Regions from separate parts of the Dyella japonica A8 genome, predicted to be linked through region 1. Evidence: predicted binding sites of a transcription regulator. Region 1 holds the regulator's gene; the other holds the start of a gene.

The links. The regulator HrcA, encoded in region 1, represses chaperone genes, less so after heat shock. The targets are predictions, from matches to a motif close to TTNGCACTCNNNNNNNNNGAGTGCNAA.
Region 2: groES (co-chaperone GroES) is a predicted target of HrcA. The motif match lies at 5,903-5,929, and genes of this name have one in related genera.

The regions. Positions count from the first base shown of each region.
Region 1 covers NZ_CP008884.1:2,701,727-2,716,396, reverse strand. Annotated here, with positions in the region: gene HY57_RS11340 (LysR family transcriptional regulator) at 1-267, shown strand, start outside; gene ykgO (type B 50S ribosomal protein L36) at 392-517, shown strand; gene greA (transcription elongation factor GreA) at 854-1,330, opposite strand; gene carB (carbamoyl-phosphate synthase large subunit) at 1,327-4,554, opposite strand; gene carA (glutamine-hydrolyzing carbamoyl-phosphate synthase small subunit) at 4,547-5,683, opposite strand; gene HY57_RS11315 (2OG-Fe(II) oxygenase) at 5,900-6,595, shown strand; gene HY57_RS11310 (sodium:calcium antiporter) at 6,637-7,644, opposite strand; yybP-ykoY riboswitch at 7,710-7,890, opposite strand; gene dapB (4-hydroxy-tetrahydrodipicolinate reductase) at 7,927-8,730, opposite strand; gene HY57_RS21595 (hypothetical protein) at 8,818-9,060, opposite strand; gene dnaJ (molecular chaperone DnaJ) at 9,079-10,203, opposite strand; gene dnaK (molecular chaperone DnaK) at 10,334-12,262, opposite strand; gene grpE (nucleotide exchange factor GrpE) at 12,424-12,942, opposite strand; gene hrcA (heat-inducible transcriptional repressor HrcA) at 13,029-14,081, opposite strand; gene recN (DNA repair protein RecN) at 14,275-14,670, shown strand, end outside.
Region 2 covers NZ_CP008884.1:46,097-60,766, reverse strand. Annotated here, with positions in the region: gene HY57_RS00275 (alpha-D-ribose 1-methylphosphonate 5-triphosphate diphosphatase) at 1-140, opposite strand, end outside; gene phnF (phosphonate metabolism transcriptional regulator PhnF) at 203-943, shown strand; gene HY57_RS00265 (TIGR03364 family FAD-dependent oxidoreductase) at 1,168-2,352, opposite strand; gene HY57_RS00260 (DUF5690 family protein) at 2,349-3,680, opposite strand; gene HY57_RS00255 (HAD hydrolase-like protein) at 3,689-4,387, opposite strand; gene cutA (divalent-cation tolerance protein CutA) at 4,677-4,994, opposite strand; gene HY57_RS00245 (class II aldolase/adducin family protein) at 4,994-5,644, opposite strand; gene groES (co-chaperone GroES) at 6,003-6,296, shown strand; gene groL (chaperonin GroEL) at 6,353-7,996, shown strand; gene HY57_RS00230 (VirK/YbjX family protein) at 8,319-9,293, shown strand; gene HY57_RS00225 (RNA polymerase sigma factor) at 9,293-9,847, shown strand; gene HY57_RS00220 (FecR family protein) at 9,844-10,836, shown strand; gene HY57_RS00215 (TonB-dependent siderophore receptor) at 10,955-13,357, shown strand; gene HY57_RS00210 (hypothetical protein) at 13,421-13,870, opposite strand; gene HY57_RS00205 (LTA synthase family protein) at 14,114-14,670, opposite strand, start outside.

The DNA.
Region 1 (14,670 bases):
CGCCTGGCGCAGATCGCGGCCAAGGCCAACTTTCACCCCCTGATCCGCCAGCACGCCCAGCAGATCAACGGCCTGCTGGTGCTCGTGGCCGCGGGCATGGGGTTGGCGCTGGTGCCGGCGTCCATGCGCTCCGTGAACCTGCCCGGCGTGAAGTATCTTGAGCTGGAAGATCCGGACGCCTATATGCTGCTGGCGCTGGCCAGCCGTATCGACGACCCCAATCCGGTGGTCCGCCGCTTCCTGAGCGCCATGACCGAGCCTGAATGAGTGGCGGTCTCATCCTGTGTGAACGGCCAATTGCGCAATCGATCCAAGGACTTGTATGGCGTCTACAAACTGTTTATGATTGCCGTCTTGTCTTTTTTCTTTCGCATAGTTTCAGGAGCTGGCCGTGAAGGTGCTTTCCTCTTTGAAGTCCGCCAAGGCGCGGCACCGTGACTGCAAGGTTGTGCGTCGTCGCGGCAAGGTGTTCGTGATCTGCAAGAGCAACCCGCGTTTCAAGGCTCGTCAGCGCTAATTTCAGCTGCTTTCGGGTTTTGCGAAAAGCCGCCCTTGGGCGGCTTTTTTGTTGCCTGCACATCGCCTCAAAACTGACTCGCTCTTTTGTAGGAGCGCACTTGTGCGCGACAGCCTGCCGGAACACTGATCGGATGTGCCGCGGTCGCGCACAAGTGCGCTCCAACAACGCCCCCCCCTAGCCGCCAAAAAAATGGGCCGCGAAAGCGGCCCTCTTCTGTTGCCTCGATCAACCCGAGACTTTCTGTGGGAGCGCACCCTGTGCGCGACAGCACCTCACGTCGAGGCAAGGTTGCCGTCGCGCACAGGGTGCGCTCCCACATGTTTCCTACCGAAATCAGGCGTAGCGCACGCCCGTGATCTCGTAACGCTTCACGCCATTGGGCGCGCTGAACTCGAAGCTGTCACCCTCGCTCTTGCCGATCAACGCACGCGCGATCGGCGAAGACACGGCGATAAGGCGCATCTTGATGTCCGCTTCCAGGTCGCCAACGATCTGGTAGGTCACGGCTTCGCCACTGTCCTCGTCTTCCAGATCCACCGTGGCACCGAACACCACGCGGGAGCCGGCAGCCAGGCGGCTGACGTCGATCACTTCGGCCGTGGACAGCAAGGCTTCCAGGGCCGCGATGCGGCCCTCGATGAAGCTCTGCTGCTCACGCGCGGCGTGGTACTCCGCGTTCTCCTTGAGATCACCGTGGGCACGTGCTTCGGCAATGGCCGCGATAATGTGCGGCCGATCCGAGGACTTCAGCTTTTCCAGCTCACCGCGAAGACGCTCCGAGCCCGACTTGGTAATGGGAGCACGACTCATGCCTTCAGCTCCTTGTGCAGTTCCTGCAGGCTGTGCACCGCACCGTCACCGTGGTAGTCCAGCGAATGCACCAGCGCGCGGGCGCCGGCCACCGTGGTGGAGTACGTGACGCGCTGCTGCAGCGCCTCGCGCCGGATCGAGAACGAGTCGGCGATGGCCGCCTTGCCTTCCGTCGTGTTGACGATATAGACGATCTCGCCGTTCTTGATCAGGTCGACGATGTGCGGACGGCCCTCGATCACCTTGTTGATGCGCTCGCAGGCCACGCCATGCTCGGCCAGGTACTTCGCCGTGCCATCGGTGGCGACCAGGCTGAAGCCCTTCTCCAGCACTTCGCGGGCGACGGGCAGCAGGCGATCCTTGTCGGCATCACGCACCGACACGAACACCTTGCCCTTCGGCGGCGTCTTGATGCCGGCAGCGTCGTGGCCACGCGCAAAGGCGGCGCCGAAGCTGCGGCCCACGCCCATCACCTCGCCAGTGGAGCGCATTTCGGGGCCGAGGATCGGGTCCACGTTCTGGAACTTCAGGAACGGGAAGATCGCTTCCTTCACCGAGTAGTAGCCCGGGATCACTTCCTTGGTCGTGCCCTGGTCGATCAGCGAACGGCCGGCCATCGCGCGCGCGGCGATCTTGGCGAGCGGCACACCGGTGGCCTTGGAAACGAACGGCACCGTGCGCGAGGCGCGCGGATTCACTTCGAGGATGTACACCGTGTCGCCCTGGATGGCGAACTGGGTGTTCATCAGGCCGACGACCTTCAGCTCCTTCGCCATCGCGGTGACTTGGCGGCGCATTTCATCCTGCACCTCCTGCGTCAGCGAGTACGGCGGCAGCGAGCAGGAGGAGTCGCCCGAGTGGACACCAGCCTCTTCGATGTGCTCCATGATGCCGCCAACCAGCACGTTGCCGTCGGCGTCAGCGATGATGTCCACGTCCACTTCGACCGCATGGTCAAGGAAGCGATCCAGCAGCACCGGCGAATCGTTCGACACCTGCACGGCTTCGCGGATGTAGCGCGAGAGATCGGCATCGCCGTAGACGATTTCCATCGCACGGCCGCCCAGCACGTAACTCGGGCGGACCACCAGCGGATAACCGATCTCGCGGGCCGAGGCCAGCGCCTCATCCGGCGTACGCGCGGTCCGGTTCGGCGGCTGCTTCAGGCCGATCTTCTCGATCATCTGCTGGAAGCGCTCGCGGTCTTCGGCGAGGTCAATGCTGTCCGGCGAGGTGCCGATCACCGGCGCACCCGCGGCTTCAAGCGCACGCGCAAGCTTGAGCGGCGTCTGGCCGCCGTACTGCACGATCACGCCCTTGGGCTTTTCCAGATCCACGATTTCCAGCACGTCTTCCAGCGTCAGCGGCTCGAAGTACAGGCGATCGGAGGTGTCGTAGTCGGTGGAAACGGTTTCCGGGTTGCAGTTGACCATGATGGTTTCGAAGCCATCCTCGCGCAACGCGAGTGCTGCATGCACGCAGCAGTAGTCGAACTCGATGCCCTGGCCGATGCGGTTCGGACCACCGCCGAGCACGATGATCTTCTCGCGGTCGGTCGGGTTGGCTTCGCACTCTTCCTCGTAGGTCGAGTACATGTAGGCCGTGGTGGTGGCGAACTCGGCCGCGCAGGAATCCACGCGCTTGTACACCGGGCGCACACCCAGCGTGCGACGCAGGTGACGCATGGCCGCTTCGTTGGTGTCGAGCAGTTCGGCCAGGCGCGCGTCGGAGAAGCCCATGCGCTTCAGCTCGCGCATGCGCAGCGCGTCGATGGCGGTGATGCCCTGCGCCTGGACTTCCTTCTCGGTGAGGACGATGTCTTCAAACGCGGCGAGGAACCAGGGATCGACGCGGCTCAGGCCGTACACGTCTTCCAGCGACAGGCCGGCGCGGAACGCATCGGCCAGGTGGAACACGCGATCCGGACGCGGCTCGCGCAGTTCGCGCTTGAGCGCGTTGATGCCTTCGTCGGAGGTCAGGTCCAGGCCCGTCGGGTTCAAACCGTTCTTGCCGATCTCCAGACCACGCAGCGCCTTCTGCAGCGATTCGTGGAAGGTGCGGCCCATGGCCATCACTTCACCCACGGACTTCATCTGCGTGGTGAGGCGGGCGTCGGCGGACGGGAACTTCTCGAACGCGAAGCGCGGGATCTTGGTAACGACGTAGTCGATGGTCGGCTCGAACGACGCCGGGGTCAGACCACCGGTGATGTCGTTCTTCAGTTCGTCCAGCGTGTAGCCCACGGCCAGCTTCGCGGCGATCTTGGCGATCGGGAAACCGGTGGCCTTGGAGGCGAGCGCGGACGAGCGCGACACGCGCGGGTTCATCTCGATGACCACCACGCGGCCGTTCTCGGCATTGATGCCGAACTGCACGTTGGAGCCGCCGGTGTCCACGCCGATCTTGCGCAGCACGGCGATGGAGGCATCGCGCAGGCGCTGGTATTCCTTGTCGGTGAGCGTCTGCGCCGGCGCGACAGTGATCGAGTCGCCGGTGTGCACGCCCATCGGGTCGAGGTTTTCGATGGAGCACACGATGATGCAGTTGTCCGCCTTGTCGCGGACCACTTCCATCTCGAACTCCTTCCAGCCGAGCACGGATTCCTCGACCAGCACTTCGCCCACCGGCGAAAGCTCGAGGCCACGCTTGACGATCTCTTCGAACTCTTCCTTGTTGTAGGCGATGCCGCCACCCGAGCCACCCAGCGTGAAGCTCGGGCGGATGATGGTGGGGAAGCCCACCTTCGCCTGCGCCAGCAGCGCCTGCTCGAAGGTGCGGACCACTTCGGCCTTCGGGCATTCCAGCCCGATATCGGCCATGGCGACGCGGAACAACTCGCGGTCTTCGGCCATGCGGATGGCTTCGCGCGAGGCGCCGATCAGCTCGACGTTGTACTTCTCGAGCACGCCGTTGTCGGCAAGGTCGAGCGCGCAGTTGAGGCCGGTCTGGCCACCCATGGTGGGCAGCACGGCGTCCGGACGCTCCTTGGCGATGATGCGCTCCACCGTCTGCCAGTTGATCGGCTCGATGTAGACGGCGTCGGCCGTCTCCGGATCGGTCATGATCGTGGCGGGGTTGGAGTTCACCAGGATGACGCGGTAACCCTCTTCCTTCAGCGCCTTGCAGGCCTGCGCGCCGGAGTAGTCGAACTCACAGGCCTGGCCGATGACGATCGGGCCAGCGCCAATGATGAGGATGCTCTTGATATCGGTGCGCTTAGCCATTCGTGCGGGCCTCCTGCATCAGTGCGGCAAAACGGTCGAACAGATAACCAATGTCGTGCGGACCGGGGCTGGCTTCCGGGTGACCCTGGAAGCAGAACGCCGGGCGATCGGTGAGCGCGAAGCCCTGCAGCGAACCATCGAACAGCGAGGCGTGGGTGACGCGCACGTTCGCCGGCAGCGTCGCCGGATCCACTGCGAAGCCGTGGTTCTGCGAGGTGATCAGCACGCGGCCGTCGTCGAGATCCTTCACCGGATGGTTCGCGCCGTGGTGGCCGAACTTCATCTTCAGCGTCTTGGCACCCAGCGCCAGGCCCATGATCTGGTGACCCAGGCAGATGCCGAACATCGGGATCTTCGCGTCGAGGAATTCACGCGCGGCGACGATGGCGTAATCGCAGGCCGCCGGATCGCCGGGGCCGTTGGAGAGGAACACGCCGTCAGGCTTCATCGCGAGCACGTCGGCAGCCGCCGTCTTCGCGGGCACGACGGTAATGTCGCAACCCTGCTCGGCCAGCAGGCGCAGGATGTTGTACTTCACGCCGAAGTCGTAGGCCACGACCTTGAAGCGCTTCGCCGGCTGGTTGAACCGGGTGTTGTCGAGGTCGTACACGCCCTCGTTCCACTGATACGACTCGCCGACGCTGACCACCTTGGCCAGGTCCATGCCATTGAGGCCCGGGAACGCACGCGCCTTGGCCAGCGCCGCTTCCGCGTCGATCTGCTCGCCCGCGGCGATGCAGCCGTTGAGGGCACCCTTGTCGCGCAGGATGCGGGTCAGGCGACGGGTATCGATGCCGGCAATGGCAACGATGCCGTGGCGCTTGAGGTAGTCGGGCAGGCTCTCGGTACTGCGCCAGTTACTGGCTCGGCGCGGTACGTCACGCACGATCAAGCCGGCGGCATGCACGGTGTCGGACTCTTCGTCCTCGACATTCACGCCGGTGTTGCCGATGTGCGGATAAGTAAGGGTAACGATCTGTTTGGCGTACGAGGGATCGGTGAGGATCTCCTGGTAGCCCGTCATGGCGGTGTTGAAAACCACCTCGCCGACGGTTTCACCAGTCGCGCCAACGGCGTAGCCGTGGAACACGCTGCCGTCTTCGAGGGCAAGCAGAGCAGGAATAGGCATGGGAGGACCGCCTTTAGGTGCAGCAAGGCCCGCAAGCCGCAGCAAAGCAGGCTTGTGGACCTTAGTCGAGGAATGTTTCAGGGCGGGTAACAATGATAGGTGCAAGCCCCCCTGGTGTCCACCCGGAACTGCTGAACATGCGGAGAAATCCAGGCCAACCGGCGCATGTCCGCAGCGTTACACTTAACCAGCTGCCTTGCCCATGACCGGATGTCCATGAACTCAGCCGTGTTGCTCGATCCCGCCCGCCTCGACCGACCGGATACGGACGTGCGGATGGAACCCTTCCCCTTCCTGATCGCCCACGGGCAGTTGCCCGACGAGGCGCGGGGGGATCTGGAGCGGGACTTCCCCCGCTATGCCAGCGCCGGCTTCTTCCCTTATGACGCCAGCGACTGCGGTCCGTCGGTGAACGCCCTGGTGGAACGCCTGAGCTCGGCCGAGTTTGCCAGCGCCATCGGCGAGCGGCTGGGCATCGAGGGCCTGGGCCGATACCCCACCCTGATCACCCTGTGTCGCTCGCTCAACAAGCGCCACGGCACGATCCACACCGACAGCAAATCCAAGGTGGCCACGGCACTGCTGTACCTCAACAACCTGTGGCCGGACAGCAGCGACGGCTGCCTGCGCTTCCTTGGCAGCATCGACAACATCGACAGCATGGTGGCCCCGGAACTGAAGCCCCTGTATGGCGAATTCGCGGTGTTCAAGCGCTGCGACAACTCCTTCCACGGTCACCTGCCCTACGAGGGCGAGCGCCGCGTGATCCAGGTCGCCTGGCTCACCAGCGAGGAAGAAAAACTGCGCAAGACCAAGCGCGGCAAGTTTTCACGGGCCTTCAAGCGGATCTTCGGCTCGCTCGATCGCAAGCTTGGTGCCGACCGCGACCGCAACGCCGCCCACAAGGACTGACGTGCGCGGCGCCCAAGGGGCGCCGACGCCTCAGCCGTCGATCAGAGATGGCTGCCGTAATGCCACGCGATGTACGCGGCGAACACGCCATACAGCAGCCCCACCGGCACCAGCCAGCGCGCATCCACGCGCCCACGGCGGAACAGCCACCACAGATAGACCACGGCAACGCCGGTAAGCACACCAGCCACCATCAGCGGCGCGTCGAACAGCCACGGCGTGCCGAACAGCGCCAGCGAGCTGGGGATGGTGGCCTGGATCATCATGGCGCCAGAGATATTGGCCAGCGCCAGGCGCTCCTTGCCCTGCCGCACCCAGATCAGCGCATTCATGGTCTCAGGTAGTTCGGTGGCCACGGGGCTGAGTACCAGCGCCACAAGATGCGGCGACAGCTGCCATGCCACGCCGATGGCTTCGATCTGCTTGACGAAGGTGTGCGAAGCGAGCGCAATCACCAGCAACGCCAGCGTCGTCTGCGCGGCCACCCACCAGAACGAGGGATTGGCCTCGTTGGGCCGGAGCTTCAACGGTTCGAGTTCTTCTTCCTCGGGCGCCGTATCCGACGCCTTCAGCTCGCGCCACACGTAAAGGCCATACGCGGCAAGAAAGAGCACGCCCAGCCATGGCTTCAGCGCGAACGCGACCAGGCCAAGCCCGCACTTCACCACGAAAATGGCGAGGAACCACGACTGGTCGCGAGCCAGCCGCCCATGCTCCACGCGCACCCTGTGGTCCGCGCGCATGAGCCGGTGACGATTCATCCATAACGCCACGCCCACCACGGCATAGGCGATGGTGGCGAGCACCAGCGGGCCACCCAGTGCGGCGCCGACGCCAATGTCCCTCTGCTCCGGGGTCTTGCCCAGGATGACGGCCACGAAGGTCACGGCACTCTCGGGCAGCGCCGTGCCGAACGCGGCCAGGATCGTGCCCGTCGCCGTGGCGCCCAGATTGAGCTTCTGGCCGAACCACTCCACGCCGTTGACGAAGTACTCGCACGCGAGATAGATCGCGCCAGCCGAAAGCAGGAACAGGAGAGCGGTGAGCATGCTTTTTCCAGGGCCGGGCGAGCGGAAAACCATTGGCTCAGCGACGCGGGCTCGCCCGGCCGGGTGAGCGCGTCGTGGCCAAAGGTCTCGCCGGGCTGCCGATGCCGCAAGGCATCGGTGCCATCCACGCCATGAAGCGAAGCGCTTCAAGTCTGTTGACGCGGATTCCTCTGGAGCCGCCACCGGGGACCGGTCGCGAAGGGGTGAGGATGGCTACTCCCCAATGACAATCCCCAAGATTTTAGGGGCTGGAACGCACCCGGGCAAGCGGCCGGGCGACGGTCAGTGACCGGCGCGATCGGCCAGCATGGCATCCAGATCGTAGTCACCTGCCACCCGGCCGCTGAGCCAATGGGCGGCCTCCAGTGCGCCGCGGGCGAAAATCGAGCGATCCGTAGCCCGATGGGTGAGCTCGATACGCTCGCCCTGCCCCATCAGGAACACCTCGTGCTCGCCCACCACGTCGCCCCCACGCACCACGGCGAAACCGATGGTGCCAAGCTCGCGCGGGCCGACGCGCCCCTCGCGCGCGTACACCGCGCTTTCGCGCAGCGAGGTGCCGCGCGCCGCCGCTGCCGCCTCGCCTAAGGCCAGGGCGGTGCCCGACGGTGCGTCTTCCTTGCGGTTGTGGTGCGCCTCGATGATGTCCAGGTCCCAGTCCGGCAGCGCCGCCGCCGCCTGGCGAAGCAGGCGCGTAAGCACGGCCACGCCCAGGCTGAAATTGGCAGAGCGCAGCAACGCGATACGCGCGGCCGATGCGTTGAGCCGTTGCGCAAACGTCGCATCAAGACCCGTCGTGCCGGTGACCAGTCCCACGCTGTTGGATTCGCAGTACGTCAGCGCCTCGGCCAAACCCGCCGGGCCGCTGAAATCCACCACTACGTCCAGCGTTCCCGGGGCCGGCCATTCGTGCGAATAGGTCAGCGCGCCGGCACAGGCGTCAATCGGCTGCCCGAGCTTCGACGAAGTCGGCGAAGCAATGGCGGCGACCAGGATGAAGCGGGCATCGTCCTTGACCAGCGCAAGCAAAGCCTGCCCCATGCGACCGGTGGCGCCATTGATGGCGAGGCGAACGGGCTTGGGCATGGGGGCTTCCTGGATGGCGGACAACGAAGTGGCGATGCTACTGCGTGCAGGCATGGTTGTGCACGACGGTATCCCGTCCCTCGAAAGTCATTCCCCGCGGGAATAAAGAGCGTAGAGGCATCCCTCGCCCTCTTTCTCGTCATTCCGGCGCAGGCCGGAATCCAGTGGCGAGTAGGGCACGATCTTCGCAGGGGCTACCAGCCATTGTTCAAGCGCGTCGCAATAACCGACCGTTGTCGCTACTGGATTCCGGCCTGCGCCGGAATGACGAGCAAGGGGACTGAGGCAACACAAAAACAAAGCCCCGGCATTCGCCAGGGCTTCGGACATGCGACACGTACCGCCGATTTATGAGGTAACGCGCGACCAGAACTGCTTGACACCATCCACCCAGGTCTTGGCGCGCGGCGTGTGCTTCTCCGCTTCGCCATGGGCGAACGTCGTTTCAAGCTGTTCCAGCAAGTCGCGCTGCTGCTTGGTCAGGCGCACCGGGGTTTCCACCACCACGCGGCAGATCAGGTCGCCGGTACGGGCGCTGCGCACGGACTTCACGCCACGTCCGCGCAGGCGGAACATCTGGCCGGTTTGCGTTTCCGGCGGGATATTGATCGGCACTTCGCCTTCCAGCGTCGGCACGAGCAACTCCGCGCCCAGGGCAGCCTGCGCGAAGCGGATCGGCAGTTCGCAGTGCAGATCGTTGCCTTCGCGCTGGAAGATGTCGTGCTCGCGCACGCGCACTTCCACGTACAGATCGCCGGCTTCGCCACCGGCCGGGCCAGCTTCGCCCTGCCCGGTCAGGCGGATACGGTCGCCGTTGTCCACGCCCGCGGGAATGTTCACGGACAGCGCACGCGTCTCTTCCAGACGGCCCTCGCCATCGCACTCCTTGCAAGGCTTCTCGATCATGTGGCCGCTGCCGCCGCAATGCGGGCAGGCCTGCTGGATGGAGAAAATGCCGTTCTGCATGCGCACGCGGCCGTGGCCTGCGCAGGTCTTGCAGGTCACCGTCTTGCCGTCGGCGGAGCCGCTGCCGTTGCAGTGGTGGCAGTTGACCTGGGTGGGAATCTCGATCTTCTTTTCGACGCCGAACACGGCCTCTTCCAGATCGAGCTCCATGATGTAGCGCAGATCGGAGCCGCGACGCGAACGTCCGCGCCCGCCGCCGCCCATGCCGAAAATATCGCCGAAGATGTCGCCGAAGATGTCGCCCATGTCGCCAAAGCCGCCGCGACCGCCGCCCATGCCGTGCTCGAAGGCAGCATGGCCGTGCTGGTCGTACATGGCGCGCTTCTGGTCATCCGACAGAACTTCGTAGGCCTCCTTGGCCTCCTTGAATTTCTCCTGTGCGTGCGGATCGTCCGGGCAACGGTCCGGGTGGTACTTCATCGCCAGTCGACGGAACGACTTCTTCAGTTCGACCTCGGTGACGGTGCGCTCCACCCCAAGGATTTCATAGTAATCACGCTTGCTCATCGTTGCATCCGGCATGGATCGCTCACTTCCACATGAATCGAGCGATCCATGTCTCCTCAACAAACAGCCCGCGGCCAGACTCGAGTCCGGACGCGGGCTGCGTCAGATCGGCAGCGCCGACCGGCCAATATTACTTCTTGTCGTCCTTGACTTCAGTGAACTCGGCATCGACCACGTCGTCCTGACCGGCCGAGGAGCCGCCCGCCTGATGGCCGGCATGGGCACCGGCATCGGCCTGGGCGCCGCCCTGGGCCGCGGCGTAGAGGGCCTGGGCCACCTGCTCGAGCTTCTCGATCTTCGACTCGATGGCGCCCTTGTCGTCGCCGTCCTTCACCTTCTCAAGGTCGGACAGCGCACCCTCGATGCTGCTCAGCTGTTCGCCCGGCACCTTGCCGCCGTGCTCCTTGAGCGCGCTGCGGGTGGCGTGCACCAGCTGGTCGGCCTTGTTGCGGGTGGCGACGAGCTCGTGGAACTTCTTGTCTTCTTCCTTGTTGGCCTCGGCGTCGGCCACCATGCGGGCGATCTCTTCCTCGGACAGGCCCGAACCGGCCTTGATTTCGATCTTCTGTTCCTTGCCGCTCTTCTTGTCCTTGGCCGACACGTGCAGGATGCCGTTGGCGTCGATGTCGAAGGTCACTTCGATCTGCGGCATGCCGCGCGGCGCCGGCTCGATGCCCTGCAGGTCGAACTTGCCCAGCGACTTGTTGGCGCTGGCACGCTCGCGCTCACCCTGCAGCACATGCACGGTCACAGCGCTCTGGTTGTCGTCGGCGGTGGAGAACACCTGCGAGGCCTTGGTCGGCACGGTGGTGTTCTTCTCGATCAGCTTGGTCATCACGCCGCCCATCGTCTCGATACCGAGCGACAGCGGGGTGACGTCGAGCAGCAGCACGTCCTTCACGGTACCGCCCAGCACGCCGCCCTGGATCGCGGCGCCGACAGCGACGGCCTCGTCCGGGTTGACGTCCTTGCGCGGTTCCTTGCCGAAGAAGTCCTTCACCGACTCCTGCACCTTGGGCATGCGGGTCTGGCCACCGACGAGGATCACCTCACTGATGTCGGACACGCGCAGGCCGGCGTCATTCAACGCGGTGCGGCACGGCTCGATGGTGCGCTTGATCAGGTCTTCCACCAGCGACTCGAGCTTGGCACGGGTCAGCTTGATGTTGAGGTGCTTCGGGCCGGAAGCGTCGGCCGTGATGTACGGCAGGTTCACTTCGGTCTGGTGGCTGGACGACAGCTCGATCTTCGCGCGCTCGGCGGCGTCCTTCAGGCGCTGCAGCGCGAGCGGATCCTTGCGCAGGTCCATGCCCGTGTCTTTCTTGAATTCTTCGACGAGGTAGTCGATGACGCGCATGTCGAAGTCTTCGCCACCCAGGAAGGTGTCGCCGTTGGTGGCCAGCACTTCGAACTGCTTCTCGCCGTCGACTTCGGCGATCTCGATGATGGACACGTCGAACGTGCCGCCGCCGAGGTCATACACCGCCACCTTGCGGTCGGCGCCCTTCTTGTCCAGGCCGTAGGCCAGCGCGGCCGCGGTCGGCTCGTTGATGATGCGCTTGACGTCCAGGCCGGCGATGCGGCCGGCGTCCTTGGTGGCCTGGCGCTGGCTGTCGTTGAAGTAGGCCGGCACCGTGATCACGGCTTCGGTGATGGTCTCGCCGAGATAGTCTTCGGCGGTCTTCTTCATCTTCATGAGGACCTTGGCCGAGATCTCCTGCGGAGCCATCTTCTTGCCGTCGGAGGTCTCCACCCAGGCGTCGCCGTTGTCATGCGCGATGATGCCGTAGGGCACGATGTGCAGGTCTTTCTGCACTTCCGCGTCGGTGAACTTGCGGCCGATCAGGCGCTTCACCGCGTAGAAGGTGTTCTTGGGGTTGGTCACGCTCTGGCGCTTGGCCGGCGCGCCCACCAGGACTTCGCCGTCCTTGGTGAATGCAACGATGGACGGCGTGGTGCGGTCGCCTTCCGAGTTTTCGATGACCTTGGCGGTGGTGCCGTCCATCACGGCGACGCACGAGTTGGTCGTGCCCAGGTCGATACCGATGATTTTACCCATGTTGTCTACTCCCGAATGCTTTAAGCGACCCCTCGGCCGCGATCTGATTTGTCAGATGGGGCCCGGCACGTACCATCTCAATGCCGGCAAGACCCCGTATGCCTTTCCGCCGAAGCCCGCAGGGGACGCCGTTCAGGCGCCCTCGACCGCGAGCCGGGGCGTTACTCCTTGGCGACCGCCACCAACGCGGGGCGCAGAAGCCGGTCGTTCAGCACGTAGCCCTTCTGGAGCACGCTGACGACCGTGTTGGGGGCCGCGCCCGGGGCCTCCACCATGCTAACGGCGTGATGCTTGTCCGGATCCAGCGGTTGCCCCACTGGGTCGACCTGCACCAGGCCATTGTTCTCGGCAATCTTCAACAGCGACTTCAGCGTCAGCGCGATGCCCTCGCGCATGCTGGCCACGTCACCGCCTTCCACCTGCAGGCCGCGCTCCAGGCCGTCGTAGACGGGCAGCAGCTCGTTCAGCAGCTTCTCGTTGGCGAAGCGGCGGGCCTGCTCCACGTCGCGGTGCAGGCGGCGGCGCTGGTTCTCGATCTCCGCCTTTTCGCGCAACACGGTGTCGCGCAGCTCCACGTTGTTCGCCTCCAGCTCCGCGATGCGCGCCTTCAGCGCCTCCAGCTCTGCGCTGGCCGCGTCGCCCTGCGCCCCGGTGGGCGTCGTTGGATCGTTGCTTTGCATGAATCACTCCAAGCCTTATCCGTGGCCGGCACCAAGCGGCACCAACCGTCAATCACTTGCGGGTAAAACCCCGCCTCCCGAGCGCGTTATAAGGTCGTCGCGACGCGATTCAAGGCGTCGCTGAGCAAACCGGCCGTTGCCTGCACCACGGGAATCACCCGCTCATAGGCCATGCGGGTGGGGCCGATCACCCCGACCGCACCCAGCACGCGCCCCTGGGCTCCGTAGCTGGCCGTGACCACGCTGCAACCATCCAGCGCCGCAAACCCTGATTCTTCGCCGATGAACAGGCGCACGCCAGGGGCTTTGGCGCACACTTCCATGAGCTGCAGCAGCTCGCTTTTCTTCTGGAATGCCTCGAACAGCTCGCGCAGGCGCTCCAGGTTGGCCAGCTCCGAATAACCCATCAGATTGGTCTGGCCGCTGACCAGTACGTCGTCGCTCTCGCTCTGCGGGGCGAACGAGGCCGCCGCCAGTTCCACCGCGCTGGACATCAGGCGGTTGAGCTCGCCACTGGCCTCGCGCAGTTCACGCAGCAGGTGGCCCCGGATGTCGTCCAGGCGCAGGCCGGCAAACTGGGCATTGAGATAGTTGGCCGCCTGCTCCAGCTCGCGGCCGTCCAGCGGCCTGGCCAGTTGGACAATGCGGTTCTGCACCTGGTTGTCCGAAAACACCAGGATCACCAGCACCCGGGCATCGGGCAGCGCCACGAAATCGATGTGTCGCAGGGGGAAGTCAGCCTGCCGCGGCACCGTGACCACGCCGGCGAACTGCGTCATCGCCGACAGCAAGGTCGAGGCGTTGCCCAGCAGGTCGCGGGTGGTGGTCGGGCCCGGGGGCAGCTCGCGGCGCAGGCGCGCCATCTCGTCCTGCGGCAGGGGCTGCAGTTCGATCAGGCTGTCCACAAACAAACGCAGGCCGCGCGGCGTCGGCACGCGCCCCGCCGAGGTATGCGGCGACGCCACCAGGCCGGCGTCTTCCAGGTCGGACATGATGTTGCGGATGGTCGCCGGGCTCACGTCCAGCCCGGAGGAGCGCGACAGCGTGCGCGACCCTACGGGCTCGCCATCGGCGAGGTACTGGGCAATCAATGTGCGCAGGAGTCGGCGTGCGCGGGCATCGAGTTGGGCGGCAGGCATGCTGTAGCAATCCGTGAGACACAAAAGAAATAAGGTCTGGCGGCAAAGTTTGCAAGAAAGGGGACAGGGCCGGGGGGCGGGCGTGGCAAAACCGGGGTGTGGCGGAGTCATGCCATCGCCCAGGCATGCACCCCACTAGCCGCGCCCCATCCCCTCCCCTTTACAATCCCACGACTTCACCACGTCGCCGCCCATGCTCACCTCGCTCTACGTTCGTCATTTTGCCGTCGTCGAAGAAGCCGAGATCGCCTTCGGCCCGGGTCTTACCGTCGTCAGCGGCGAAACCGGCGCGGGCAAGTCCCTGCTGGTGGACGCCTTGATGCTGCTGGCCGGCGCCCGCGCAGACAGTGGCATGGTGCGCGCCGGCAGCGATCGCGCCGAGCTCACCGCCGAGTTCGACCTGAGCGAGCTCCCCGAGGCCCGCGAGTGGCTGCACCGCGAGGAACTGGACGAAGAGGACGCCTGCCAACTGCGCCGCGTCATCCGTGCCGAAGGCAGCTCGCGCGCCTGGATCAACGGCCGCCCGGCCAATGCCAGCCAGCTCGGCGAACTGGCCACGCTGCTGGTGGAGATCCACGGCCAGCACGAA
Region 2 (14,670 bases), 2.2 Mb from region 1:
CGCCAGAGGCGTGCGATACGGTTCCCCCGGATCTCGACGCCACCCAGGACCACCCCGTCGGGCAGGACCAGCCGCGCCCTTGCAATGCACCATGAATCGTCCCGCGCCGATGTCATTTCCGCGAAAACTGGCCTGCCCATACTCGTCCGGATTCAAACTACCGCCTGCCAGTCTGGGCCAGGAACATGCAGGAATGATGGCAATGCGCTTCCAGCCACCGGACCGGTCGTGCGACATGCCGGTGTGGCGACAGATCGAACAACAGGTCTTGCAGCAGATCCGCAGCGGCCAGCTACGCGGCGGCGCCAAGCTGCCCTCGGCGCTGGAGCTGGCGCGCCAGCTCCAGGTGAACCGGCATACCGTGCGCCGCGCGCTCGACGCGCTGGAGGAACGCGGCGCGATCCATGCCGATACAGGTCGCGGCCTGCGCGTGCGGGAAGAGTGCTACGACTACGCCATCGGCCGTCGCACCAGCTTCAGTCGCAACATGAACAGCCTCAACGTGAGTTCGGGGAACAAGGTGCTGGGGACGGCGCTGGTGATGCCGCCGCAGCGCGTCGCCGAGTCGCTGGCGCTGGCGCGTGGCGAGCGCGCATGGTGGATCGAATCGTCCGCCTACGCCGAAGGGCGCGTGCTCGATCACAGCCAGGCGTGGTTTTCCGTGGCGCGGTTTCCCCGGCTTGGCGAAGTGTTTCAGCGGACGGGGTCGGTGAGCCGCACGTTGGCGGAGTTTGGCGTCGCCGAATATTTCCGCAGTTATACCCGCGTGACGGCGCGCCTGGCGGGCACCGCTACGGCGCGCGTGCTGGACCAGTCGCCGGAGCTGCCGGTGCTGGAAGTGGAATCGCTCAATGTGGATGGACAGAATCAGCCCGTGCAGTACGGGCTGACCTGTTTCGCGGCGGAGCGTGTGCAGTTGGTGCTGTCGACCGCCGAGCGTTGAGATTCAGGGCATCGGTGGCTCAACCGCCACACGCTTCCTAATAGTCACCTGCGGACATGCTTCCCACCGTCATCCCAGCGAAAGCTGGGATCCCGTGTCTTTGATGCGTGTGGCAAGGATGAAAGACGCTGGATGACCAGCCATTCGGCTGTTGAAAAACGCCTCCAGCTTTCGCTGGGATGACGGTGAGGAAGCGATGGGGCCGTGTCGGGAATTCGAAGAACTCAGTGCGCGCCAGCGACCACGGGTTCAACGGTTTCGGCCTGCCATTGGCCACTGACCACTTCCTCCGCCAGACCAAACGACAGCGTCATGCCCAGCCCGCCGCCACCGATGCCGTTGACGATGGTGACGCCCGGTTCGGCTTCGATCACCAGCTCGCTGCGCTTCCCATCGGTGAGCTTGGCGTAGATGCCGTGCCAGCTCTGCTTGACGTTCCAGCTCGGCAGGTCGAGCACCGTGCGCAGGTAGTCGGCGATCTTGCGGTTGATCGAGCTTTCGTCGAAGGGCTCGTGCGTGTGGCCGTATTCGTGCGAGTCGCCGATGGTGATCTCGCCGAGTCCGTTCTGCGCTGCCATGACATGGATGCCGAGTGCGATCAGGTCGGCGTACTGCTCGCTCAGTCGCTGGCGCATCGCTGCGATGCTCGGCGTGGCATGGAAGCCGCTGTAGTGGGCCATGGTGAGGCCGCCGCACACCACAGGGCCCAGCTGGAACGGCGTGGGCTGTGCTTCTAGCCGCAGCATCTGCAGCTTGCATTTGGTGATGGCCAGGCGTTCGAACAGTTCCGGATACAGCGTTTCGAAATCGGTGCCGCTGGCGATGTAGATGAGGTCCGCACCGTAACGGCGGCGGCCGCTCCATACCCACGGGTGTTCGATGCGGGTGACGGCCTGGCGCCAATGGAACTCCACGCCGTAGCGTTCCGTCAGCCAGGCGGGCAGGTTGCGGATCGCCTCGCGCGGATCCACCACCATTTCGTCCGTGCTGAGCAGGGCGCCGCGCAATCCGTTCGATACGACGCCCGGCGCGTGCTGGCGGACCTGTGCGGGGTCGAGCGTGCGGCAGGGGCGGATGCCCTCGTTCATCGCCGCGTACTCGTTCATCACCGCCCATTCGTCGTCGTGATACGCGGCGATGAGGCTGCCGCTGGGGGCGGACCACGTGCCGCTGGCGTCGCAGAATTCGCGCCAGATCTCGCGCGAGCGAAGCGCGCGCGCATAGAGCGGGCCGTTGGGCACGCCGATCGGCCAGATCGTGCCGAAGTTGCGTACCGAGGCGCCCACGGCGCGCTCGTGGCGGTCAAACACGGTGACCTTGTATCCGGCCTCTGCCAGGGCACGGGCCATGGCCAGCCCGACGATGCCTGCACCCACGACGATCGCGGTGCGTGTTTGCGACTTGCTCATAAACGAGTGCTTTCCATCTTCAGGGGTGACAAGGGGGAGGCGGTTGCCGTGAGGCCGTTCTGGCGGCCGTGCCACCAAAACCAGCGCGCCGACAGCGCGACAAGGACGAGGCCGAGCAGGCTGCTCGTCAGCACGGCGCGTTCGAAGAACTGCGTCCAGTTGAGCTGCAGGGCGAGGAACTGCCTGATCAGCAGCACCGCCACGCTGCCCAGATAGCCCGAGGCGTCGGCCAGATACATCACGAACGACACGGTGCCGGCGACGCGGAAGGTGGCCATCAAGCGTTCGAAGAACATGCCGTTGAGCGGGATGTAGCCCAGATACAGCCCGAACCCGACCAGGGTCATCCAGGTCAGCGGCGGCAGTTCGTGGTGCGCGAACAGCAGGGTGCTCAGCCCGGCGCAGCACAGGCCCGCAGCGATCAGCACGTGGTTGAGCATGAAGGCGCGCATGTTGTCGCGCACCAGCGACAGCGACGCGGTGAGCATGAGCACGCCCACGCCGATGGGCGTGTCCACCTCGCCGAACACCAGCGCGCTGCGGCCGAACCCGAGGTCGCGGAAGATCTCGGTGTCGAAGTTTTCGCGGAAATCGCGCAGCACCGTCAGCAGCACGTACAGCGGCACGATCAGCAGCAGGCCGGGCAGGAAGCGGCGCAGGAAAGCCCGGCGCGCATCGCGATCCATGCGGCCACGTGGCGCGCGGGCGGCGATGTCCTCGGCCGTGGGGGGCGGCAAACGCTCAAGCGTGCGCAGCGACAGCAGCAGCGGCGGCACGAATACCAGGCCGGTGAGGAACGGCATCCAGTGCTCGCTGACGCCGGCCAGCAGCATCGCCTTGCCAACGCCCTTCACTACACCGGAAGCAAAGATGAAGCTGGAAGCCAGGATGGCGCCCATCAACTCCGTGGCCTGCCGGCCTTCGATGTAGCCGAACACCAGGCCCCACACCATGCCCAGCGGCAGGCCGTTGAGGAACAGGAACACGATGCCGGGCAACGGCGGCGCCAGCGCGAAGCCCAGCAGGGCCAGCCACGACAGGCCGATCAACACGAGGATGGCTTTGCCACGGTTCGCCGGGTGCAGCTCCGGCACCAGCCGGATCGCCCAGAGCTTGCTCACCGCGTAACCCATCACCTGGGCGATCACCAGCCAGATCTTGTAGTCGACGCCCAGCCAGCTCATGGCATCGAAGCTGGCCGCGCTGAACGGCTTGCGGAAGGCGTACATGCATGAGTACACGCAGAACGCAGCCAGTCCGGCGACCAGCGGCAGCATGCGCGAGGATTTGCCGGGCGATGGCCCGGATGCGGTGATGATGGGCTGCATGACCGGCCTCAGGCCACGTGGGACTGGCTGGCGCGGTCAAGCAGGGCGGCCAGCTCATGCAGGCCATCCAGTACGGCATCCGGGTGATGCGCGAGCAGTTCGGCGCGCGTGTAGGCGCCCGTAGCGACCGCCACCACCAGGCCGCAGCCGGCCGCCCGGCCTTCGCGGATATCCACTTCGGTATCGCCCACCTTGAACACGCGCGCCGCATCGGTGACGCCGCCTTCGGCCATCAGCGCGCGGATCATGTCCGGCGCGGGACGGCCCTCGACGACGCGATCCGCTGAGGTCGCCGCGTCGATCAGGCCGCGGCGGCGCCAGTCGAAGCGCTCGATCAGGCATTCGGCGATGTCCTGGGAGAACGCGGTGTTGAGCGCCACCTTGATGCCGCGCTCATGCAGCCACGCGAAGGTGTCTTCGGCGCCGGCCATCGGGCGGACCGCTTCGTGGGTGCGGTAGCAGTGGAGCATGCGCTGCACGAAGTCGGCGTGGACATGCATCACGTGCGCGTCGTCCGCGGGCAGGTCGTGGGCGGCGAGCAGGCTGCGGATGGCCGCGGGCTTGGTGTAGCCCATCAACGCGCGCAACTCGGGCACGCCGGCCTCGCAGCCGGCCTCGGCCAGCGCCTCGCGCAACGCCTGCACGACCAGGTCGGGGTCGTGCACCGTGGTGCCCGCCATGTCGAAAACTGCCAGTTGGAACGTCATATCGCCTCCCGTGATGGAGAGGCATGCTGACGAGCGGCGATGGCGTGCCCATGACGCGGGCACCGACAGTCGGGGCGGACTGTCTAGTCAATCGCGGGGGATGGGATGTGGTGCGTGTTTGGGGTGCTGACGCTGCCGCTGCCGCTGGCTCGGGCTTGTTCGCGATCTCGCTCCGACGTTGCCATGGAGCGCCATTCGCCCCTCACCGTCATCCCCGCTTTCGCGGGGATGACGGTGAGGGGGCGGGAACGGTGAGGGGGCGGTGATGGGTGAACAGGTTCTCTGGGGATCACCCCGGATCCCGCACCCAATCCAGATAAGGACGATGCCCCTCAGCCACCGGCACGGCGATCAGCTCCGGCAACTCATACGGATGCAGGGCCACCAGCCGCTCCTTCAGCGCCGGGAAGCGCTCGGCCGTGGTCTTGATGAGCAACAGCTCCTCGCTGTCGGTCACCACCTCGCCCTTCCAGCGATAGGTGGACGCCACCGCCGGAATGCGGTTCACGCAGGCGGCCAGGTGTTCGCCCACCAGGGCCTCGGCCAGCTTCTGCGCGCTGGCGGCGTCGGGGCAGGTGCAGTAGCAGAGCAGGACGGTATCGGACATCACGACCTCGAGGACATCAGCCCGTAGTTGGCGAATTTGGCGAGCACGTCAGCCACTTCGTGGTCCGTCAGCATCACCGGGGTGCCCAGCTGCAGCGCCAACGCGTATTGCCGGGCCAGATTTTCCACCTCCACCGCCCGCCACATGGCCTGCGCCAGCGTGCTGCCCAGCGAGATCATGCCGTGGTTGGCCATCAGGCAGGCCAATCGGCCTTCGAGCGCGGCCAGCACGGCATCGGACAAGGCCTGGGTGCCGTAGGTGTGGTAGTCGGCGCAGCGGATGGAGTCCCCACCGCCCACCGCAATCATGTAATGGGCGGGCGGGATGTCCTTGCGGCACATCGCCAGCGCCGTGGCGTACGGCGGGTGAACGTGGACCACGGCCATGGCATCCGGGCGGGCGAGGTAGATGTCCCGGTGGAAGCGCCACTCGCTGGAAGGACGCTGGCCGGCGGGCCACTGGCCGTCGCGATCCACCCTAACGATGCCTTCGGGCGTGATGTCCTCGTACGGTGTGCCGCTGGGCGTGATCAGGAAACCGTCGCCACAACGGGCACTTAGGTTGCCCGAGGTGCCCTGGCTCAGGCCGGAAGCGGCCAGCCGGGCCCCTTGGGCTACCAGGTCCAGGCGTAGCGTCAGCTCATCGCTCACGGGTGGGTGGCCTCCGGGGATCAGGCCGGCATGGTCGTCGGTCCCGCCGCACCTTGTCGATAGGGGCCCCGAAGAGCGCGTCATTCCCGCTTTCGCGGGGATGACGGGCAAAAGTCCGGCCTTTGGCGACACTCTCATGGAGAGAAAATCTCGCCACTTTCCGCCCCGGCGGCTCTTGAAAGGCCCTCGCGGCTCCCCCATTGGAAGTTTCAGCCACCGGACCGGCACCTCTTGCGGGGGGCTATTGCGTCGCTATTATTGGCACTCACCTACCGGGAGTGCTAACAGCGCCAGCAATGGCGCCGCTCCGGGGTACCGAATCCTGTTCAACCATCCAACCGAAGCTGGAGCCCACACCATGAGCAAACTGCGTCCGCTGCACGATCGCGTCATCGTCAAGCGCCTCGAAGAAGAGCGCGTCTCCGCTGGCGGCATCGTCATCCCCGACAGCGCCACCGAAAAGCCGACCCGCGGCAAGGTCATCGCTGCCGGCACCGGCCGCATCCTGGAAGACGGCAAGGTCCGCCCGATGTCCGTGAAGGAAGGCGACACCGTGCTGTTCGGCAAGTACGCCGGCCAGGAAATCAAGATCGACGGCGAAGAGCTGGTCTTCCTGAAGGAAGACGACATCGTTGCGGTGATCGAAGGCTAAGCGCCTCTCCCGCATCTCTTCCCCTACCAACGACTCAAATCTAAGGAATTACAGAAATGGCAGCTAAAGAAGTCCGCTTCGGCGAAGACGTCCGCGCGCGCATGCTCAAGGGTGTGAACACCCTGGCCAATGCCGTGAAGGTCACCCTGGGTCCGAAGGGCCGCAATGTCGTGCTCGAGAAGAGCTTCGGCGCACCGACCGTCACCAAGGACGGCGTCTCCGTCGCCAAGGAAATCGAACTGGCCGACAAGTACGAGAACATCGGCGCGCAGATCGTCAAGGAAGCCGCTTCCAAGACCTCCGATGTGGCCGGCGACGGCACCACCACCGCCACCGTGCTGGCCCAGGCGTTCATCCAGGAAGGCCTCAAGGCCGTGGCCGCCGGCATGAACCCGATGGACCTCAAGCGTGGCATCGACCACGCCGTCACCGCCGCCGTGGCCGAGCTGAAGAAGCTCTCCAACCCGACCGCTGACGACAAGGCCATTGCCCAGGTCGGCACCATCTCCGCCAACTCCGACGCCGCCATCGGCGAAATCATCGCCACCGCGATGAAGAAGGTCGGCAAGGAAGGCGTGATCACCGTCGAGGAAGGCTCGGGCCTCGAGAACGAACTCGACGTCGTCGAAGGCATGCAGTTCGACCGCGGCTACCTCTCGCCGTACTTCATCAACAACCAGCAGTCGCAGCAGGTTGAACTGGACGACCCGTTCATCCTCATCCACGACAAGAAGATCTCCAACGTGCGCGAGCTGCTGCCGGTCCTCGAGGCCGTCGCCAAGGCTGGCAAGCCGCTGCTGATCGTCGCCGAGGAAGTGGAAGGCGAAGCGCTGGCCACCCTCGTGGTCAACACCATCCGCGGCATCGTCAAGGTCGCCGCCGTGAAGGCGCCGGGCTTCGGTGACCGTCGCAAGGCCATCCTGGAAGACATCGCCATCCTGACCAACGGCGTGGTGATCTCCGAGGAAGTGGGCCTGGCCCTCGACAAGGCCACCATCACGGACCTGGGCCGCGCCAAGCGCGTGGTGATCACCAAGGAAAACACCACCATCATCGACGGCGCCGGCGAAGCCGACCGCATCCAGTCGCGCATCGGCCAGATCAAGGCGCAGATCGAAGAGACCTCTTCGGACTACGACCGCGAGAAGCTGCAGGAGCGCGTGGCCAAGCTGGCTGGCGGCGTGGCCGTCATCAAGGTCGGCGCTGCCACCGAAGTCGAAATGAAGGAAAAGAAGGCCCGCGTCGAAGACGCCCTGCACGCTACCCGTGCAGCCGTTGAAGAAGGCGTGGTGCCGGGCGGCGGCGTCGCCCTGATCCGTTCGCTCAAGGCCATCGAAGGCCTGAAGGGTGCCAACGCTGACCAGGACCTGGGCATCGCCATCACCCGTCGCGCCCTGGAAGCTCCGCTGCGCGCCATCGTCGCCAACGCTGGTGACGAGCCGTCGGTCGTCCTGAACTCCGTGAAGGAAGGCAAGGGCAACTTCGGCTACAACGCGGCCACCGGCGAGTTCGGTGACATGATTGCCTTCGGCATCCTGGACCCGACCAAGGTGACCCGTTCGGCCCTGCAGTTCGCCGCCTCGGTGGCCGGCTCGATCATCACGACCGAAGCGGCCGTGACCGAAGTGCCGAAGAAGGACGAAGGCCATTCGCACGGTGCGCCGGGCGGCATGGGCGGCATGGGTGGCATGGACTTCTAAGTCCACGCCTTCCAGGCATCGCTGTACGAGAAAACCCCGCCCTGTGCGGGGTTTTCTTTTGGGCGACGAAAAAAAAGCAAAAAAGAGGGTCCGGCCATTTCCGTTTTGCGTGGCTTGGCCGTCTTAGTCCTTGTCACAGTCTTCAGCGGGTCGGCGAGCCTTGAACGAAAGGAATCTTCAGCCAGGGGAGGAACCTCTGGACGCCGATCTGGTGTTCGCGGCTAGCGGCTGCGCCTATGCGGCGCAACGCTCCCTGGAGCGCGAACTGCGGTGGGCGGGGTTCCCCGGCCCGCTGGCGACTGGACCCAAGGAACCCCCGGCCATGGATGGCCACCCTGGTCTGCAGGTGTGGTGGCGCTCGCTGCGTAGCCGCCCTGACTGGGAGGGGCATGCGGGGCAGCGCGCCCTCATGGCTGCCAAGTACGTGGTGCGCGCGCTGGGCATGCCGCTGCGCCACCACGGCTATCTGTCATTCCTGGGGTCGCACCCCCTGTTGCGCGCCTGCCTGGCCTGCGATCCGCGCCTGCAGGAGCGCCACCAGCACCGGTTCGTGAATCGCCGGTGGCATCGCGAGGATCGCCTGCAGGCGCTGAAGGCGCACTACCGGCTGTTGCTCGAGCGCTGGTCGGCGGAGCTGTTCGAGGCGGTGTATGTGCAAGGCCGCGCCACGCTGGGTGCGCTGACGCTCAAGGACGGCAGCGAGGTCCGGCTGCACCTGCGGCCGCCGGCGCACATGACCTGCGAAGGCGAGCTGGCCATCGAGCTCACCGATGCGCATGACCGCACGCTCTACCGGCTGGTGATGACGCTCATCGACGATGACACGCTGGCCATCGGCTGCATTCAGGGCCCGGCCGGCGTCCATGGACGGGAGACGGTGCGCGAGCTGACCCGCAACATGCACGGCATGCGGCCCAAGCAGCTGATGCTGGTGCTGGCCTATGCGTTTGCCGGCCAGTGTGGCCTGCGGCGTATCCTTGCGGTGGGGAACGCGGCGCATCCGTTGCTGGGGCGTTCGCGGATGTTCTCCGATTACGATGCGTACTGGCTGGAGCAGGGCGGTGTGCTTGTCGAGGACGGTTGGTTCCTGTTGCCCGCCAGCTTGCATCACCGCACGGAAGTGGAAGTGGAAAGCAAGCGCCGCGCCTTGTTCAGGCGTCGCGCGGAACTGCGCTGGGAAGCGGTGAAACTGTTGAATGATGTGTTGCGCCCGGTATCGTGGTGGCGCGACGCGATGGAGGCGTCGGTAGCCATGGAGGCCTTGCCGCCGCTTGCCGACGTAACCAGGGCAGCCTAGTGGACAGACGTGCCAACACGCCCGCCAACGCGGGCGTGAACCTCGATCCGGCGTTCGCACTGCGCATCGCCGACCTGTTCCGCGACCACAACCGTGCGCTCGTCGCGTTCCTGCAGTGCCGGCTCAATTCGCTGTCGGATGCCCAGGAAGTCGCACAGGAGGCGTACGTGCGCCTGGTGACGATGGACAAGCCCGAGCAGGTGGATTCGCTGCGCGCCTACCTGTTCCGCGTCGCTTCGAACCTGGCCGTGGACCGCTTGCGCGCGCGGCAGGTGAGGGCGGAGCATCCGGTGGATGCGCCTGACGAAGACCTGCACCTGGCACCGATTCCCGAGCGCCACGTGCATGCCACCGCGCAATTGCAGGAGCTCTACAAGGCGTTGCGCGAACTGCCGGCCAAGACCGGGCGGGCTTTCGTCATGCATGTCATCGACGGCTGCGAGATTAGCGTTATCGCGCGGGCCATGAAGATCAGCGAGCGCATGGTGCGCTATCACGTCGCCAATGCCCTGGCTCATTGCCGGGCGCGGGTGGACGAACCGGAGATGCCATGATGGCCAACCCACTCAATCAACAAGACTTGCGTGTCGCCGCCGACTGGTGGGTGCGACTGCGCGACCCCGCTGCCACGGAACGGACGACCGAGCAGTGGCTGGCCTGGGCCGACGAGGATCCCGCGCACCTCACCGCGTTCGAGCGCGTGACCGAACTGGCCGCACGTTTGCAGGCGCTGGGCGAGGTGTCGCGCGAACGCCTGCTGGCGGAATTCGCGCCGGCGCAGGTGCAGCGCGTCCGCTGGTGGATGCCCGCCGCCGCCGCGGCCGCCGTGGTGGCCGCGGTCGGCGGTTACGTCGGCTGGCATGCCATGGCCACGGCGGTCACTTCGCAGACCTACGCCAGCGCCATCGCCACCCAGCGGGAGGTGACGCTGGAAGACGGCACGCGCGTGACCCTGGGCGGCGCCACGCACCTGACCACGCGCTTCAGCCATGGTCGCCGCGAGGTGGACCTTGCCGATGGCGAGGCCTATTTCGAGGTCGTGCACAACGCGTCCCGCCCGTTCCGCGTCCGTGCCGGTGACGTGACCGTCGAGGACATCGGTACCGCCTTCAATGTGCGCCGCACCGGCGACTACGTCACCGTGGCCATGGCCGAAGGGCGCGTGCGCGTGGCCGATGCCACCGGCGGCGCCCACAACAGCCTGGAAGCCGTGGCCGGCCAGTCGGTGACCTACGACCCCTCGCGCGCGGCCATGAACGTTACCGCCAGCGACCCCGCCAACGCCGCCGCCTGGCGCCACGCGCGGCTGGAGTTCGACAACGAGCCGTTGTCGGTGGTGGTGGCCAACATCAATCGCTATCGCGTGGAACCGCTGCGCATCGCCGATGCCGAGCTCGATACGCTGACCTTCACCGGTACCGTCAAGGCCGACGCCATCGACGACTGGCTGCGTGCGCTGCCGCAGGTGTTGCCGTTGCAGGTGGGCGAAGCCGGCGGGCAGACCGTGCTGTCCGATGCGCGTCGCAAGCCGGCGCAACACTGAAGATCCTGCGTTGACCTGACAGCCAGTCGACAGAAAGCATTCATGCGGCAACGTTGGTGCCACAAGCGCCACGACGCATGTCACACTCGTGACTTTCGCTTGCGAAGAAGCGGGGGTTATGAGGAAAGCTGCGACGCTGCTGCTGTCGGGCGGCCTGTGGATGTCGGTTTGCCTGGCGGTGCCGGGCAACTCCGTCGCCGCTGCGCGCAGCACGCCGGAGCCTTCGCAGCAGGGCCCGCTCCTGGATTTCGCCATTCCCGCGCAGCCGCTGGCCACCGCCTTGATCGCCTTTGGCAAGCAGGCCAATGTGCAGATCCTGACGGCGGGCGGCACCATCGCGCGTTTTCGCTCGCCGGGCGCCACGGGCAGCCTCACCATGCAGGCCGCGCTGGCGAAGCTGCTGGCGGGTACCGGGCTCGTTTACGAGTTCACCGGCAAGGGCACCGTCGTAGTGACCATGCCCGAGCAGCCGGGAAAGAAATCGGCTTCGGCGGTGCCGCGCGAGGAGATCCGGGAGCTGACCGCGGTCGAGGCCAATGCCTTGGTCGGGCGCGACGAGGGCTTCAAGGCGTCGCTCACCAGCATCGGTTCGCGCAACGACGCCGACCTGATCGACGTGCCGCAATCGGTGACCGTGGTGACTCGGGAAGTGATGTCGTCGCAGCAGGCGCTGTCCGTCGAAGACGTCCTGCGCAATGTGGCGGGCGTGTCCTACGTGCCGGGTTCCGGCGGCTTGCCGTTGTTCCAGATCCGCGGCTTCTACAGCGGCAACGGCCTGATCGACGGCATGCCGAACAGCAATGCCGGCTCCGGCGATTTCCCTCCGCTGATCGCGTTGGAGCGGGTGGAGGTCATGAAGGGGCCGCAATCGATCCTCGGCGACTCCAACGGCAACAGTTTCGGCGGTCTGGTCAACGTCACCACCAAGCAGCCGCAGAGCCAGCCGGTGCACGAGTTCAGCTACACGCTGGGCGAGCAGGGCCAGGCGCAGGCGGGCCTCGATCTGGCCGGTCCACTGGGGCACGCTGCGGGGCTCACCTATCGCCTGGTGATGTCGGGTCAGTACGCCGACCGCTCGCCGCAGGGCTACCGTCATCGCCGCAGCGCCTACCTCGCGCCGTCGATCGGCTGGACCACGTCGACGACGCAGCTGGTGGTCGGTGCGCAGCGCATCCTGAACCGCCTGCCGATGCCCGATCACGTTGTGGTGCTGGGCGACTCATTGGGCAGTGCCACGCCGTTCGGGCTGCTTACCGGTAACCCGTACGACTACGCCAACTACCAGACCAACCGCCTGTACTACCTGCTGGACCAGCAGCTGGGCCATGCCTGGACCTGGCGCAGCCGTGGACAGTACGTCCAGCAGCGCAACGACTCGCAAAGCTGGACGATGTACAACCCCACGGCGTCCGGCACCGTGGATCCGGTGGCCGAGGCCTACCGGTACAGCGACGCCTATTACTCGCTGCAGAACGATTTCATCCGCGTGTTCGGCACGGGCCCCGTCACGCACACGATCACCCTGGGCGCGGACTACTCGCGCTCGCGCGTGGGGCACACCGATGACCTCGTGCACGACTATGACGGCGGGGTCTACAACCTGTTTACCGATCCCGCGCTGCCGCGCGTGTCTGCCGTCGTGCAAGCGCAGGACAATCTGCCGTTGGCCGGCACGCCCTGGTCGGTCGACAACGGCCTGTTCCTGCAGGACCAACTGGCGTTGGGCGAGCGCTGGGACATGCTGATGGCGCTGCGCCGCGCCGCCTACGAGGTGCAGACCACGGATGCGCAGGGCAATCCGTGGACGCCACGGCGCACCAAGTGGGTGCCGAACGCCGGCCTTGTCTACAAGCTCACCCCGGACATCGCCTTCTACGGCGGCACCAGCAATGGCTTCCAGCCGCTGTCGTACCTGGGCGAGAACGGCCGCCCGCTGGTGCCCGCGCTGTCGCACCAGCTGGAGGCGGGAGCCAAGTTCAATCTGTTCCATGAGCAGGCGTGGCTGACGGTGTCGCTGTATCGCATCGCGCTCGATCACAGCTACGTCTTCCTGGAAGCCTTGCCCAATTTCGCCAGCCTGGGGCCGGGGCAGACCAATCGCGGTCTGGAGATCGAACTCGCCGGCCGCCTGGCGCCGGGTCTGGACATCACCAGCAGCTACACCAACGCGTTGATCACCAACCACGACGGCACCGCTCCGTCCGGTTCGCCGCGTCAGCGCTTCAACCTGTGGGCCAGTTACTGGTTCCCGGGCGGAACGCTGAAGGGCTGGGGCCTGGCCGGGGGCGTGGTGGCGCGCAGCCGCTCGCTGGGACAGAGCCTGGACTACAGCACCTACTACCCGTCGCCGGGACAGGCGGAGGTGGATGCCAACGTGTCCTATCGCACCGATCGCTGGCGCATGACGCTGGGCGTGAAGAACCTCTTCGCGCGCACGCTCTATTCCGCCGATTTCAACGAGACCTATGTGCCGTTGCGCACGCGCCGCAGTGTGATCCTTTCGGGCACCTACGACTTCTGAGCCGCGCACGAAAAAGCCCCGGGAGTTGCCTCCCGGGGCCCGGTTCACATGACGCGGAACGAATTACTGCTTCGGCGTGGCCGGCGTGCTGCTTTCAGCCTTGGTGGCGTCCGTCGCGGCGGCCTTGGCCTTGTGGCCGGCGTGATGCTTGGCCTTGTGGCCGGTTTCGCTGGCCTTGGCAGCAGCGTCGTCGGTTGCCGACTTGGTCGTTTCCTTGGCGGTCGAAGCGGCTTCGGTCGCCGACTTGGTCGTTTCCTTGGCGGTCGAAGCGGCTTCGGTCGCCGACTTGGTCGCTTCCTTGGCCGTCGAAGCGGCGTCGGTGGTCGACTTGGCCGTTTCCTTCACGGTGGCGGCGGCGCTGGTGGACGACTTCATCGCATCCTTCGCTGCCGTGGCCGACGTGGTCGCGCTTGCTTCGGTCTTCGCGGCCGGAGCAGAGTCCTGCGCAAACGCCGGAACAGTCAGAACGGAAGCGGCGGTGACGAAGAGAGCGGCAAGCATGGTCTTACGCATGGGGTGAACCTCCAATGTGGGATTGCCAGCGAAGGCGTTGCTTCGTGGCTGGGGCTCAAGCTAGACGCAGATCGCTCTACCGAACCTGAACGAAACCGGCTCCCTTTAGCGCGCAGACAGATCGATGAATCGTGGTTATGAAGCCTGTTGGAAAACGCTTTCAGCCTGCTTGAAAAGCCCGGGAAACGGCCGCCGTGCTCATTTCGTTTGGACGTCCATTTGGTTGGACGCGTTAGGAAGCCGTTATTGGCGGGCGCCGGAGGCGTCGACGTCCTCCATGGGGAAGACGGGAACGTCTTCCAGCACGCCGGCTGTTTGCAGCGCGGCCCTGGGCAACAGGTCGTCGAGCTTGCCCTTCATGCGGAGCAGGGCGACGTTGGCCATGTCGTCGTCCTCCTGCTGTTCGGAATGGTCTTCGGCCTCTGGCGGCGCACCGGGTGCGTGGGTCAGCGTGGCGAGCTGCGGCGCGATCACCTGGGTCAGCGCGAAGTAGGCGTCATCGTGCACGCCGGCCTGTTCCAGCAGGCGCCCGGGCAACATCCAGGAAGCCAGCGATGCCTGTCGGGCCGGCGAGGGGTTGCGCGGGTCGACCAGCAGCCACGTGCCGGCCTGGCTGAGCATGTCCTTGCCGTCGACGAAACCGGTACTGCGGTAGACATCGGTCAGCGCGGGGAGGTGGTCGCCATAGAACAGCAGCAGCGTGGGCCGCTCGCGATGCGAGAGCAGCTCCGCCAGCCGGCCCAGTTCCTGGTCGGCATGGCGCATGTGGTAGAGGTAGTTCTGCAGCTCCAGCCGGTTCG